One region of the Halobacillus sp. B23F22_5 genome, then DNA from elsewhere that is predicted to be linked to it. Evidence: predicted binding sites of a transcription regulator. Region 1 holds the regulator's gene; the other holds the start of a gene.
What was found. Region 1 encodes NrdR, which represses ribonucleotide reductase genes. Its sites were predicted from a motif close to AACACNATATATNGTGTT; they were not measured.
Positions count from the first base shown of each region.

Region 2: the regulator NrdR is predicted to act here: its motif matches at 2,812-2,829, upstream of ACGTN9_RS04215 (vitamin B12-dependent ribonucleotide reductase).

Region 1 is NZ_JBIEKI010000012.1:78,426-84,383, forward strand. Features, by position in the region: gene ytxC (sporulation protein YtxC) at 1-806, opposite strand, end outside; gene dnaI (primosomal protein DnaI) at 920-1,852, opposite strand; gene ACGTN9_RS15065 (replication initiation and membrane attachment family protein) at 1,873-3,243, opposite strand; gene nrdR (transcriptional regulator NrdR) at 3,306-3,764, opposite strand; gene ACGTN9_RS15075 (cytosolic protein) at 3,803-4,201, opposite strand; gene speD (adenosylmethionine decarboxylase) at 4,365-4,742, opposite strand; gene ACGTN9_RS15085 (glyceraldehyde-3-phosphate dehydrogenase) at 4,986-5,958, opposite strand, start outside.
Region 2 is NZ_JBIEKI010000002.1:167,847-173,804, reverse strand. Features, by position in the region: gene ACGTN9_RS04215 (vitamin B12-dependent ribonucleotide reductase) at 107-2,674, opposite strand; gene ACGTN9_RS04210 (rhodanese-like domain-containing protein) at 3,098-3,469, shown strand; gene gcvPB (aminomethyl-transferring glycine dehydrogenase subunit GcvPB) at 3,740-5,200, opposite strand; gene gcvPA (aminomethyl-transferring glycine dehydrogenase subunit GcvPA) at 5,193-5,958, opposite strand, start outside.

The DNA of each region.
Region 1 (5,958 bases):
ACAGGTTTACAAATCACTCGTTCTTGAAAGATATTGATGATGGTTTGAACTTTCGGTTCAGCTGGATCCCCATATACATATAATTTTTTCGGCGCGTATACCAGGGCTGCAGTGATACTATGATCGTCAACTTCTCCTGAAAATATACGTAGTGGTTCTTTTTTTAATAAAGATTTTATTTCCATTTTTGACAGCAGCTTGCCATCTTCTAAATAATAATGAAGTTGGCTGCCTTGCAGTAAATAAAGCTCTTCCACTTTGGATGGTTTATCCTGCATGTAGTGCCGGAGAGATTCCACCCATAGCAGATAATCTTCCTCGCGTTTGAATTCATCGAGTGCCGCACCGATATAGCTAAGTAATAGCGTGCGTACATGCTGGAAGCAAAAAGGCATCATTTCATTAAAATTAACCACACTTTTAAGTTGAATTCTTTTTCGAATGAAAACTTGTATACTATCTTCAAGTGAAGGCAGTCTGACGCCCAGTTTTTTTCGCTGTTCTGTATCGTTCAGCCAATCACAAATTTCCCTTATTCTATGAATTTCTTCATCGTCCTGATAATAGAATTTTTGACGGATCAGCTGATTTTGCCATAATGGGAGGCGATATTTGAAAACTAATGATGAGAGGATATTCACCAGAATATCTTTCTCGCCCTCCCCCCATTCTTCTCCGATGAGAGAGACCTGGTTACCACCCTGGTCATCTCCTTCCCACTGGACCTGGAACTTTGCCCCCTCCTGCATGATGGCATCACAAAAAGTAATCGTCTCTTGCCTCGAGATAAAAAAGAAACGTATCATATTGGCCCCGTTCCCCCTAACAACAATCAATCTATTCTATCTATATGGACAAGGGGATGAAAAAATGCCCATACAGTTTGATAACTGCATGGGCAATTTAAAAATAAAAGCTGTTAACTTCTACGGTTCTCGCCATATAAGGGTATAACTTCACTGACTTGCTTAATCCGTTCAATTATCCTTGATGCCTTAACACTTTCCACATCTCCACGATTAGAAGTGGTAAACACTTCCTGGAGTTCTTTTAAATTATAATTGGAGCTGAAAAAGACTGGCAGACGTTCCATCATTCTGTATTGGAGTATGGAACCGAGTATTTCATCACGGAACCAGGCAGACTGTGATTCCGCACCAATGTCATCAAGCATTAATACTGGCACGGTCTTAAATGCCTGGATTTTCTCGTTCAATGTATCATCTTTTATCGATGATTTCATTTCCCTGACAAATTCAGGCATATAAATGACCATCGAAGGTATGTTCTTTTCACTCAGTCTATTGGCCACTGCACCTAGAAAATATGTCTTTCCTACCCCGAATGGGCCGTGGAAATAAAGACCTTTTTGTGGTAGTTCTTCTTGGATATTTTCCAAGTACCCAATCATTTTTGCTATAGCATCCGACCTATCGTCATCTGACAAATCGATCCGTTCCAAATTTGCCTCTAAAATTTCCTTAGGCATATATAGGCTCTTCACAAGCGACTGCTGTTTTTCCTGATGCTCTTGGCGTAATTTTCGGGGACACTTATCATAGGAAAGGTGCAATTGCTGTCCTTCAACATCAAGGTTCGGTGTATATCCAGGAAGAATATTGATACAACCCTCTAACGAAGGACATTTTTCACATTTTTTAGATTGACTATGATATTCATAAAGTTTCATCAGTTGTTTTTCTAATGATTGCTCATCCAATTCAGGATGATCACGCAATAGTCTGGATACTTCTTGGGAGGACAACAACTCTTGTTTTATCTTGGTAAAATGACCTTTGAAATTTTTATTTTCACGCATCCATTTCTTTAAAGAGGATTGTATCGGTTCCATCTTCCATCACACCCTGTTTATCAATTTCCGTTATTGGTGATCCGCTTAATGCGGGCAGCAATTTCTTCTTTATCAACTTTTTGTGAACCCTTTTTTTCTTCTTTCTGTTTCGTATCATTTTCCCGCTCTTTGAACCAATCCGGAATAATTTCTTTCGATTGTTTTTTAACTCGTCCTTTACTATTTTTACCCCATTGCTGATATTTCTGGTGTTCTGCTTTAGCCATTGTCATTGCCTGGCGCACCGTAGTGACATTCTTTCTTGCCCAATGGCTGGCGATTTTCTCCAAATAAGCTTTGGAGAGCTTCATATCGGTTTTCAATAATACGTAGTGGACGAGTACATTCATTACTCCAGGTGATAATCCCTGTTCTGTCATAACATCACGAATCAATTTCAAATCCTGGGCAGAAGCTTCATTACCGGAAGATAAGTCTTCGAGCAATTCCTTGGGAGACTTTCTTTCCAGCATAGCGATAAACTGATCTTCCTTTGTAGCATTTCCATCTACATTTGGATCTTCAGTGACTTTTTCCTTTTTTTCTATGGTTTTAAGGGAGGTGACTTTGCCTTTTTTTGGCGAAAGGTCATGACAAGCTTCTTTTAATTCCTCCACGATCAATTGATTCTCTTCATTCAAAGCCCAGCCAATAGCTTTTTCAAGTTCCTGTGAGGATAGATCATACAAAGAAGCAAGCTGCATCATAATCCGTTTATGGCGTACAGTCAATATCTTCTCAGCGGGATACATCTTTTCTTTGAGTGACTGGTATATATAGGTAAAGTCAATTCGGTCATTTTCAAGATATGGGCCAGAGGCTGTTTGCAGCTTTACAATATTTGTTTCTTTTTCTGGCATTCTTGCTGTGAAAGCTGGTCCAGATTTCTGGTAGCCATGAAAAATTTCATCGAACGATGCAGTAACATTTTCACATTGTTCCAAAGGATATTTTTCTTTAAGGAAACGATCACGTAAACGACTGTATTTGTCAGCTCCCAATTCGTGGTTCAGCAATAAGGACAACATGTCATCATAAAAAAATTGTTCTGGTGAAAATGGAGGCTGCAATTCATATATATAGCAGGTACGTCCTTCTTCTTCTGTGGAAAACGTCTGCATAAGACCGATGGCTTCCAACTTTCTGCGTGCTTCATAAATATGATCCAGAGGGACTGCCAAATAATTCATCAGTGTATGGTGCGAATGGATTTCAGGCTTCGAGGATAAATCATGTTCACTCAACAGTGTTTGGTAAAGCGTGATTGCTTCCATACCTATGATGGGTTGATATAAATGAGATAAAGACATGCCGAAATCTCTCGGAACCACGCCATTCAACTGCACACTATATCCATCTACAGGCAATATCTTACCAATCGATTGATTCATCTCCCCACCCCCTGTTTTTTTCGTAATTAGAAGAAAAAAGAGCCCGGTTGTAGCTCCGGACATCAATCCTCACGTTTGATTAAATCTTTCAGCTCATCTAAGAAGACATTGATATCTTTGAATTGACGATAAACCGATGCGAACCGGACATAAGCGACATCATCTACCTTAGAAAGTCGCTCCATCACCATTTCTCCAATATCCTCACTCAATACTTCAGCATTACCCTGATTTCTTAATTCTTTTTCTACTTCCAAGGCAATTTTCTCGATTTCTTCTAATGCGACAGGCCTTTTTTCACAAGCTTTTATCAACCCGCGCATCAGTTTTTCACGACTGAATTCTTCCCTTGTCCCTTCTTTTTTGACAACAATCAACGGAACCTCTTCAATCCGTTCAAAGGTAGTAAAACGAAAACCACATTGTTCACATTCCCTGCGCCTGCGAATCGCTCTTCCTTCCTCTATCGGACGTGAATCCAGTACTTTTGTATTCTTGAATTGACAATTTGGGCATCTCAATTACTATCATCTCCACCGCTATACAACAAGCATTTATTCTATTGATTCAATTTATTAGCCATCGAAGATTCAATATAAGTCAAACGTTTCTTCAGCTTTTCATTTAACTGGATAATCAGATTACGGCTAAAGCCGAAGTCTACCGGTCCGCCTGATTCCGTGGTCACAGAAAAGTCCACCGCGGTACGGAACGGTTTTACCATTACGATACTAGCTACAATAAATGCCTTCTTTTTGCCTTTATAATTAACACTTATCTCCCCATGTTCTTCTGACGTCGAAAGGATTGTAAATGCTTCACTATCGAAAATTTCCTTCACAGCTTGCAAGGCTTTATCTTTAGTAGTCTTAAAATAGTGTGTCTGTAATGCTTCATCCTGATGATGTTCTCTTGTCTCTGAATGGCTGGTGAAATATTTCGAAACAAACTTTTTCATGGTAATCTCCTTCTCTATTAACCTTTCCCGACATATACTTATTTCATTTTAACATGTTTTTTGGTCGAGCATAAACGACGACAGCAAAAAATGTCGGATATTATGTCGTAATTTATATCAAAAAAAGCCACAAGACACTAGGTCTGTGGCTTTTCCCATTTTATTACAAGGCTTTGGATTGTTTGACTTCAACTGGACCCATTCCTCTGGGTACTTCAACGCTCTCGTTCGTTTGTGCATCTAGTGCTTCGACAATATAATCGGCTGCTACGTTAGGATCAATACGATCCCCACAGGTATAAACATCAATACTTGCATAGCCATGTTCTGGGAAGCTGTGAATTGTCAAGTGAGATTCTGAAATAATGACTACCCCGCTTACTCCATGAGGTGCAAATTTGTGGAAAGCTACCTCTCTCACTTCAGCTCCAGCCCTTAGTGCAGCATCTACAAATACTTTTTCAATATAGTTAATATCGTTCAATTTATCCATATTGCAGTTCCATAATTCTGCAATAACATGTCTTCCCATTGTATCCATAATATGAATCCCCCTTTTAGCGGTTAAAAATCGACTTCCAAATACTTCGGAAATAACTACCACGGGGGAAAGTTAGTCCAGAGAGGTCCTAACCCTTTGAGTAGCCATCTGATTACTAGAATTCAGAAGTTCAAAGAAATTATATACGGTTTGCCCCTATTTTGCAAGATAATTATTTAAAGGCAGAAGACAAACCAAGTGTTGATTCATATTATAAATGACTTGCGCTTCATTTGGCTAATTTTATGATACCCTTGCTTCTTTCTTTTGAAGCAATTTGCTTCCGACATGCTTTGCAAGATCCACAACACGGCAGGAATAACCCCATTCATTATCGTACCAGGCCAGCACTTTGACTTTTCTGTCACCCATCACCATTGTAGACAAACCATCGATGATAGATGAGTATTCAGATGTCGTATAATCAATGGAAACCAGTGGTTCATCACTGTAATGTAATATGCCCTTCAAACCATGATCAGCTGCATTTTTGAACGTTTCATTGATCAACTCAGCGGTCACATCCTGTTCTAAATCCACTACCAAATCGACAAGCGAAACGTTTGGTGTTGGTACACGTAAAGCCATCCCATGTAATTTTCCATTCATATGGGGAATCACTTCTCCAAGCGCCTTGGCAGCACCAGTGGAGGTAGGGATGATCGATTGCGTACACCCACGGGCTCTACGCAAATCTTTATGTGGATTATCGACATTTTTCTGATCACCGGTAAATGCATGCACGGTTGTCATCAATCCATTTTCAATACCAAATTCATCATCAAGCACTTTTACTACTGGAGCAAGGCAGTTCGTTGTACAGGATGCATTCGAGATGACATCATGTTCGGCAGCATTATATTCCTCATCATTAACCCCCATGACGATCGTAGCATCTACCTGCTTGCCTGGTGCAGTAATGATTACTTTTTTAGCACCAGCTTCTAAGTGCAGACCTGCGTCTTCTTTTGTTTTGAATTTTCCTGTAGCTTCAATCACTACATCTATGTCAAGTTCATTCCACGGCAATTCACGAGGATCGCGTGTAGAGCAAAGTTTGATTTCTTTCCCATCTATTTCTAAGCTATTTTGAAGCGCTTTCACTTCTTTCCCAAAGCGCCCATGTACACTATCATATTTGATCATGTGAGCAAGTGTCTCTGAAGGATAGCTCGCATTGATGGCAACGACATCTAAAGTTTCATCCATCACTGCT
Region 2 (5,958 bases), on a different contig from region 1:
ACTTTTATGTATAGTAAAAATCATACACTAGTTTATAATACGTGACAAGAAAGACCCTTACGTATAAAAAACCTTGCAGAATTAAATCCTGCAAGGTTTTATGAGTTTACAATCCACACTTCAACTGTGCATTACAGTTTGTACAAGTGTTACAGCCACCAATATCTTCTATTTTCCCTTTACGACAGACCGGACATGTATTACCGACTTCTGAGCCGATGGTTACATCTGTTTTCGTCAATTCTTGTACCGTATCCATCAATACGACCCGAGGCTTTTTATCTTCTTCAAATTCAAATTCTGTTTGTTCACCCTCAAAGTCATTCTCTTCTGCTTTCAAGGTTAATACTTGCGAGTCACGGCTGCCATCTACATAAACTGTGCCGCCCTTCGCACCGCCCCTGTATAATCGTTGATACACACTTTCGACTTGTTCTACGGAATATCCTTTAGGAGCGTTCACTGTTTTTGAAATCGAACTGTCGACCCAGCGCTGAATAACACATTGTGTATCCGCATGCGCTTCAGGGGACAGACCCATAGCGGTCACAAACCAATCAGGCAGTTTGTCAGAATCCTGTTGTGGATTTGCATCAAGATATTCCTGGACGATATCCGCCTTAACCTCGATGAACTTTCCTAATCGTCCGCTTCGGAAATAAGAGAACGAGAAGTATGGCTCCAGCCCAGTAGATATCCCTACCATAGTACCTGTACTACCAGTAGGCGCAACTGTTAGCAGATGAGAGTTACGGATGCCGTGTTCAAGGATTGATTCCCTGATGTCTTCGGGCATCTGTTTCATGTAACCGGTCTCGACAAAACGGCGACGTAGTTCCTGAGTTTCTTCCTCGCTTTCCCCGACTAAATACGGAAAGCTGCCCTTTTCCTTTGCTAGTTCGACGGAAGCGCGGTAAGCTGTTGTCGCTATCGTTTCAAATATCTCATCGACTAGTCTATTACCTTCGTCAGAGCCATATTCTGTTTCACAATATATTAACAGATCATGAAGTCCCATGACCCCAAGACCGACACGACGTTCACCAAGTGCCTGTTTGCGATTTTCTTCCAAAAAGTATGGTGTGGCGTCAATGACGTTGTCCTGCATACGGACACCTGTTTCGACTGTTTTCTTTAATTTATCGTAATCTACTTTTTTATTAGCCTTATCTGCCATAGCAGCCAGGTTAACTGCTGCCAAATTACAGACAGAGTAAGGAGCGAGAGGTTGTTCTCCACATGGATTTGTTGCAACTACCTTTTGACCATAAGCTGTAGCATTGGTTTTTTCATTGGCATTATCTATGAAAAAGATGCCAGGTTCAGCTGAGTAAGTGGCACAGATATTAATAAGGTTCCAAAGCTCTTTAGCTTTGATTTTCCGGTAGGTACGAACATCATAGCCTCTATCCTGCCACTCGCGTACATCTCCTACTTTATGCCACTCTTCATTATACTCTGCCATCTCCTGCTTCGTGTAATTTTCTACATCTGGAAAACGCAGATGGTAATCCTGATCATTTTCCACAGCTTCCATGAATTCCTTCGTGATGCAGACAGAAATGTTTGCACCGGTCAAGAAGTCTGGGTTATGAACGGTATATGTTCCTCCAGTCAACAACTTTTCTTCTGCTTCTCTGATCGCTTGTTCCGTGAAGCCGCCATAACCTGGCATGTTTTTATAGTTGACGACGCTTTGATACATATCTCGTTCAGTTTCTGTCAATGGAGTGAATTTCAATTTTTCCTGGGCTAACCGCTTGATTTGCTCATCTTCTGTATTTTCAATTAAAAAGCGAAGGATTCTTGGGTTCTGCATTTTAGAAATAATGAATTCCAGTACATCCGGGTGCCAATCTGAAAGCATGATCATTTGCGCTCCTCGTCTGGAACCACCTTGCTCTACGAGATGGGTCAGCTTGGCAATATCATCCAACCATGATACAGAACCTGATGATTTACCATTCACTCCCCTGGCAAGGGCGTTGCGGGGCCGTAGTGTGGAACCATTCGTTCCTACGCCGCCTCCGCGTGACATAATCTCCATCACCTGCTTACGATGGTCTGAGATTCCTTCACGGGAATCCTGAACAAATGGCATAACATAGCAATTGAAATAAGTAACATCTGTATTGGCACCAGCCCCGTATAAAACACGGCCTGCTGGTACAAAATTCAATTCAGAAAGCTCTTTGTAAAATTCTTTATACCAGGTTTGTTTGTTTTCAGGGACAGTCTCTACCTCTGCTAAACCTGCAGCATTACGCATGGCGATTTGTTCATAGAAAATCTCCAATGGTTTGTCGATGGTATCAAGATTACGGGTAACTATCCCTGTTTCCCGCTCCTTGTCGTTATCCAGGACATGGACGAACTCCTGCTCGACTTTGACTTTTGCTTTCTTCGCTTCCCAATCGATAGATTCAATAAACCCTAACCCCCGTGCCGGAAAGTTAGGATCTTCTTTGACAGTCAGTACCACAAAGTCTCCTTCACCTAATGTAAGTCTTTCAGTATCCTTGAATGCGTAGCGATCAAGCATTACAAGACGAGAAACACCTTTATGGGTTATTTTCATGTCTGGCTCTATTTCGTGAACCTGTGGAAATTGTCGAATATCTTTATTCAACCGCTCCACATCGATGTTTGTATGAGATTCCGCAGTTGTTGGCATCAGTGAACCTCTCCTTCACTATTTATTTTATTTAGGATTGGTGGTATTCTTCTTGTTGTTGGTATTTTTTAATTTCTACAAGTAACATACCACATCGAGAGATTCTTAATCAATATATTGTGTTCTTTTTTTAAAAAAGTACCAGATATTGTGTTTAGAACGAAATAAACTGCAATTGTCAATCGTAAAAAAGGTTGAAAATAATAGAGAAATAGAGATAACAATAGCAATTGCTTATTTTTATCTCCCAGATAAACTTTTTTATCGTTTGCAAATGACCGCGACTTTCTCCTCGGTGACAAAAACGTGTCTACATAGCATTAACAGTTAGTGGAAGAGTTATTTTTAACAAAAACTCTTTGAAAATTTGTCCAATCATCCATATAATAGATAAAGGAATAGACAAATGGGGGTATCAGTAAGATGGAATTATTGATTATAACGATTATTGTTCTGCTTGGATTTTGGTTATATAGATTTTTTAAAACCCGTAAAATTCTCACTACGTTGACGGAAGAGGAATTCAGACAAGGATATCGCAAAGCACAACTGATTGATGTAAGGGAGCCGAAAGAATTCAAAGGCGGCCATATCCTGGGGGCAAGAAATATACCATTATCTCAGTTGAATCATCGTCTTATCGAAGTCAGAAAAGATCAGCCTGTATACCTTTATTGCCAAAGCGGTGCACGCTCAGCTCGTGCCGCGGCAGTACTCCATAAAAAAGGTTACAGGGATTTGAATCAGCTGAAAGGCGGATTTAAACACTGGGGCGGAAAAATCAAACAAGGGTAATAAAAAAGCATCCGATAAAGGATGCTTTTTTAGTGTCTAGTAATTTATAAAATTTAATGATCGTGGATAACATTCTGCATTGGGCTGCATCCAGCTCCGACGCATAGGACGTGCTAGTGCCGATGTCGCCACAGGACGTGGCGTTTTCATCGGCCAGCGCCTACCCCCTCGAGGTCTTAAGTCAATCCTCTCTGTGACAACAAGCGTCACGGCGAGGATTGGCTTAAGCTTGTCGGGGGTGAACAAGGCGCTTGCGCTTTTGTTATGTGCTCAGTCTTTGTTATAGCGCAAAATCGGTTTTCTGGCTGCCGTTGTTTCATCCATTCGGCTGACCACTGTCGTATGAGGAGCTTCCTGGACAATTTCCGGATTCTCTTTAGCTTCATTGGAAATTTGAATCATCGCATCAATGAAAGCATCAAGTGTTTCCTTTGATTCTGTTTCTGTCGGCTCCACCATCAAGGCTTCCTCTACATTCAATGGGAAGTAAATAGTTGGCGGATGATAGCCGAAGTCCAACAGCCGTTTCGCAATATCAAGTGTCCTTACCCCTAATTTCTTCTGGCGTTTGCCTGATAATACGAATTCATGTTTACAATGCTGGGTAAAAGGCAACTCATATTCCTTCTCTAAACGCCTCATCATATAGTTGGCGTTCAACACAGCATGCTCACTTACTTTTTTCAGTCCTTCCGCTCCCATCGTCCGAATATACGTATAAGCACGAACGTTGATACCGAAGTTACCATAATACGGTTTTACCCGTCCGATAGACTTAGGGCGATCATAGTCAAATACATAGTGATTTTCTTTTTTTGTTAACACCGGCTTTGGAAGATAAGCCGCAAATTCTTCTGTAACACCTACTGGGCCGGAACCGGGTCCCCCACCGCCATGCGGGCCAGTAAAGGTTTTATGAAGGTTCAAGTGAACGACGTCAAACCCCATGTCTCCCGGACGAGCATATCCCAGGATGGCATTCAGGTTTGCGCCATCATAATAAAGCTTTCCACCTGCTTCATGAATGATTGCTGCCATTTCTAATATATGCTCTTCGAACAAACCTAGTGTATTTGGGTTAGTCAGCATCAATGCAGCTGTATCCTCTCCAACAACACGCTTTAAGTCTTCTAAATCAACCAAGCCGCGCTCATCTGATTTGACAGTTACAGCATCAAACCCTGCAACAGTTGCAGAAGCCGGATTCGTGCCATGGGCGGAATCAGGTACAATGACTTTCGTACGTCCATAATCACCATTTGCTTCGTGGAAGGCACGGATCATCATGAGTCCAGTCCATTCCCCGTGTGCCCCTGCTGCCGGCTGTAAAGTCACTGTATGCATACCGGTAATTGCTGCAAGGGTAGTTTGTAGGTCATACATCAATTCCAATGCCCCCTGCACCGTTTCTACCGGCTGATGAGGATGAATATGACTGAAGCCTGTCAGCCTCGCTACATCTTCATTCATTTTGGGATTATACTTCATAGTACAAGAACCAAGTGGGTAAAACCCTGAATCTACTCCATGGTTCCGTGTAGACAGTGCTGTATAGTGACGCATAATTTGCAACTCACTCACTTCTGGCAGGTCCGCTTCGTTTTTGCGGATGTAACGTTCATCCAGCATTTCTGTCATGTCTACCTCTGGGACATCCATCTCCGGAAGGCTGAAGCCTGTCCGGCTCTCTTGGCTATGTTCGAATATTAGTGGAAAATCTTGATTACTCATGTAAATCCCCCAATTCTTGCGCGAATTTGTCGATCTCTTCTTTAGAACGGACCTCCGTAACGGCGATCAGCATATGCCCTGAAAGCTCTTCATAATCGGCGCTTAGATCATACCCGCCGATGAAGCCTTTCTCAAGCAGCTTCTTGGTCGCTTTCTGGACATCGGTACCGAGATTGACGACAAGTTCATTGAAAAATGGCCCTTGGTAAGTAACTGATAGCCCATTACCTTCCAATGCTTTCTTCATATAGGCTGTCTTCTGGATATTCGTCCAAGCCATTTTTTTGACCCCTTGCTTTCCTAGTGAAGACATAGCAACCGATGAGGCAAGTGCGTTCAAAGCCTGGTTCGAACAAATATTGGATGTTGCTTTATCACGACGGATATGTTGTTCCCTCGCCTGCAAAGTCAATACAAACCCTCTTCTTCCCTGCTCATCTTTCGTCTGGCCGACCAAGCGTCCTGGTACTTTCCTCATCAGCTTCTTAGTCGTTGCAAAATATCCGCAATGCGGCCCTCCAAATTGTGCAGGGATTCCAAACACCTGTGCATCTCCTACGACAATATCCGCTCCAAATTCACCGGGCGGAGTCAAATAACCTAAGGCTAACGGATTACTGGAAACAATCATCATTGCTTTTTTCTGTGTATCAAGCAATTCTCTCACTTCTGCTAACGGTTCAATTTGACCGAAGAAATTAGGATATTGAATCACTACGCCGGCTGTGTTTTCATCCAGCTCTGAAGCCAGGGCTTCC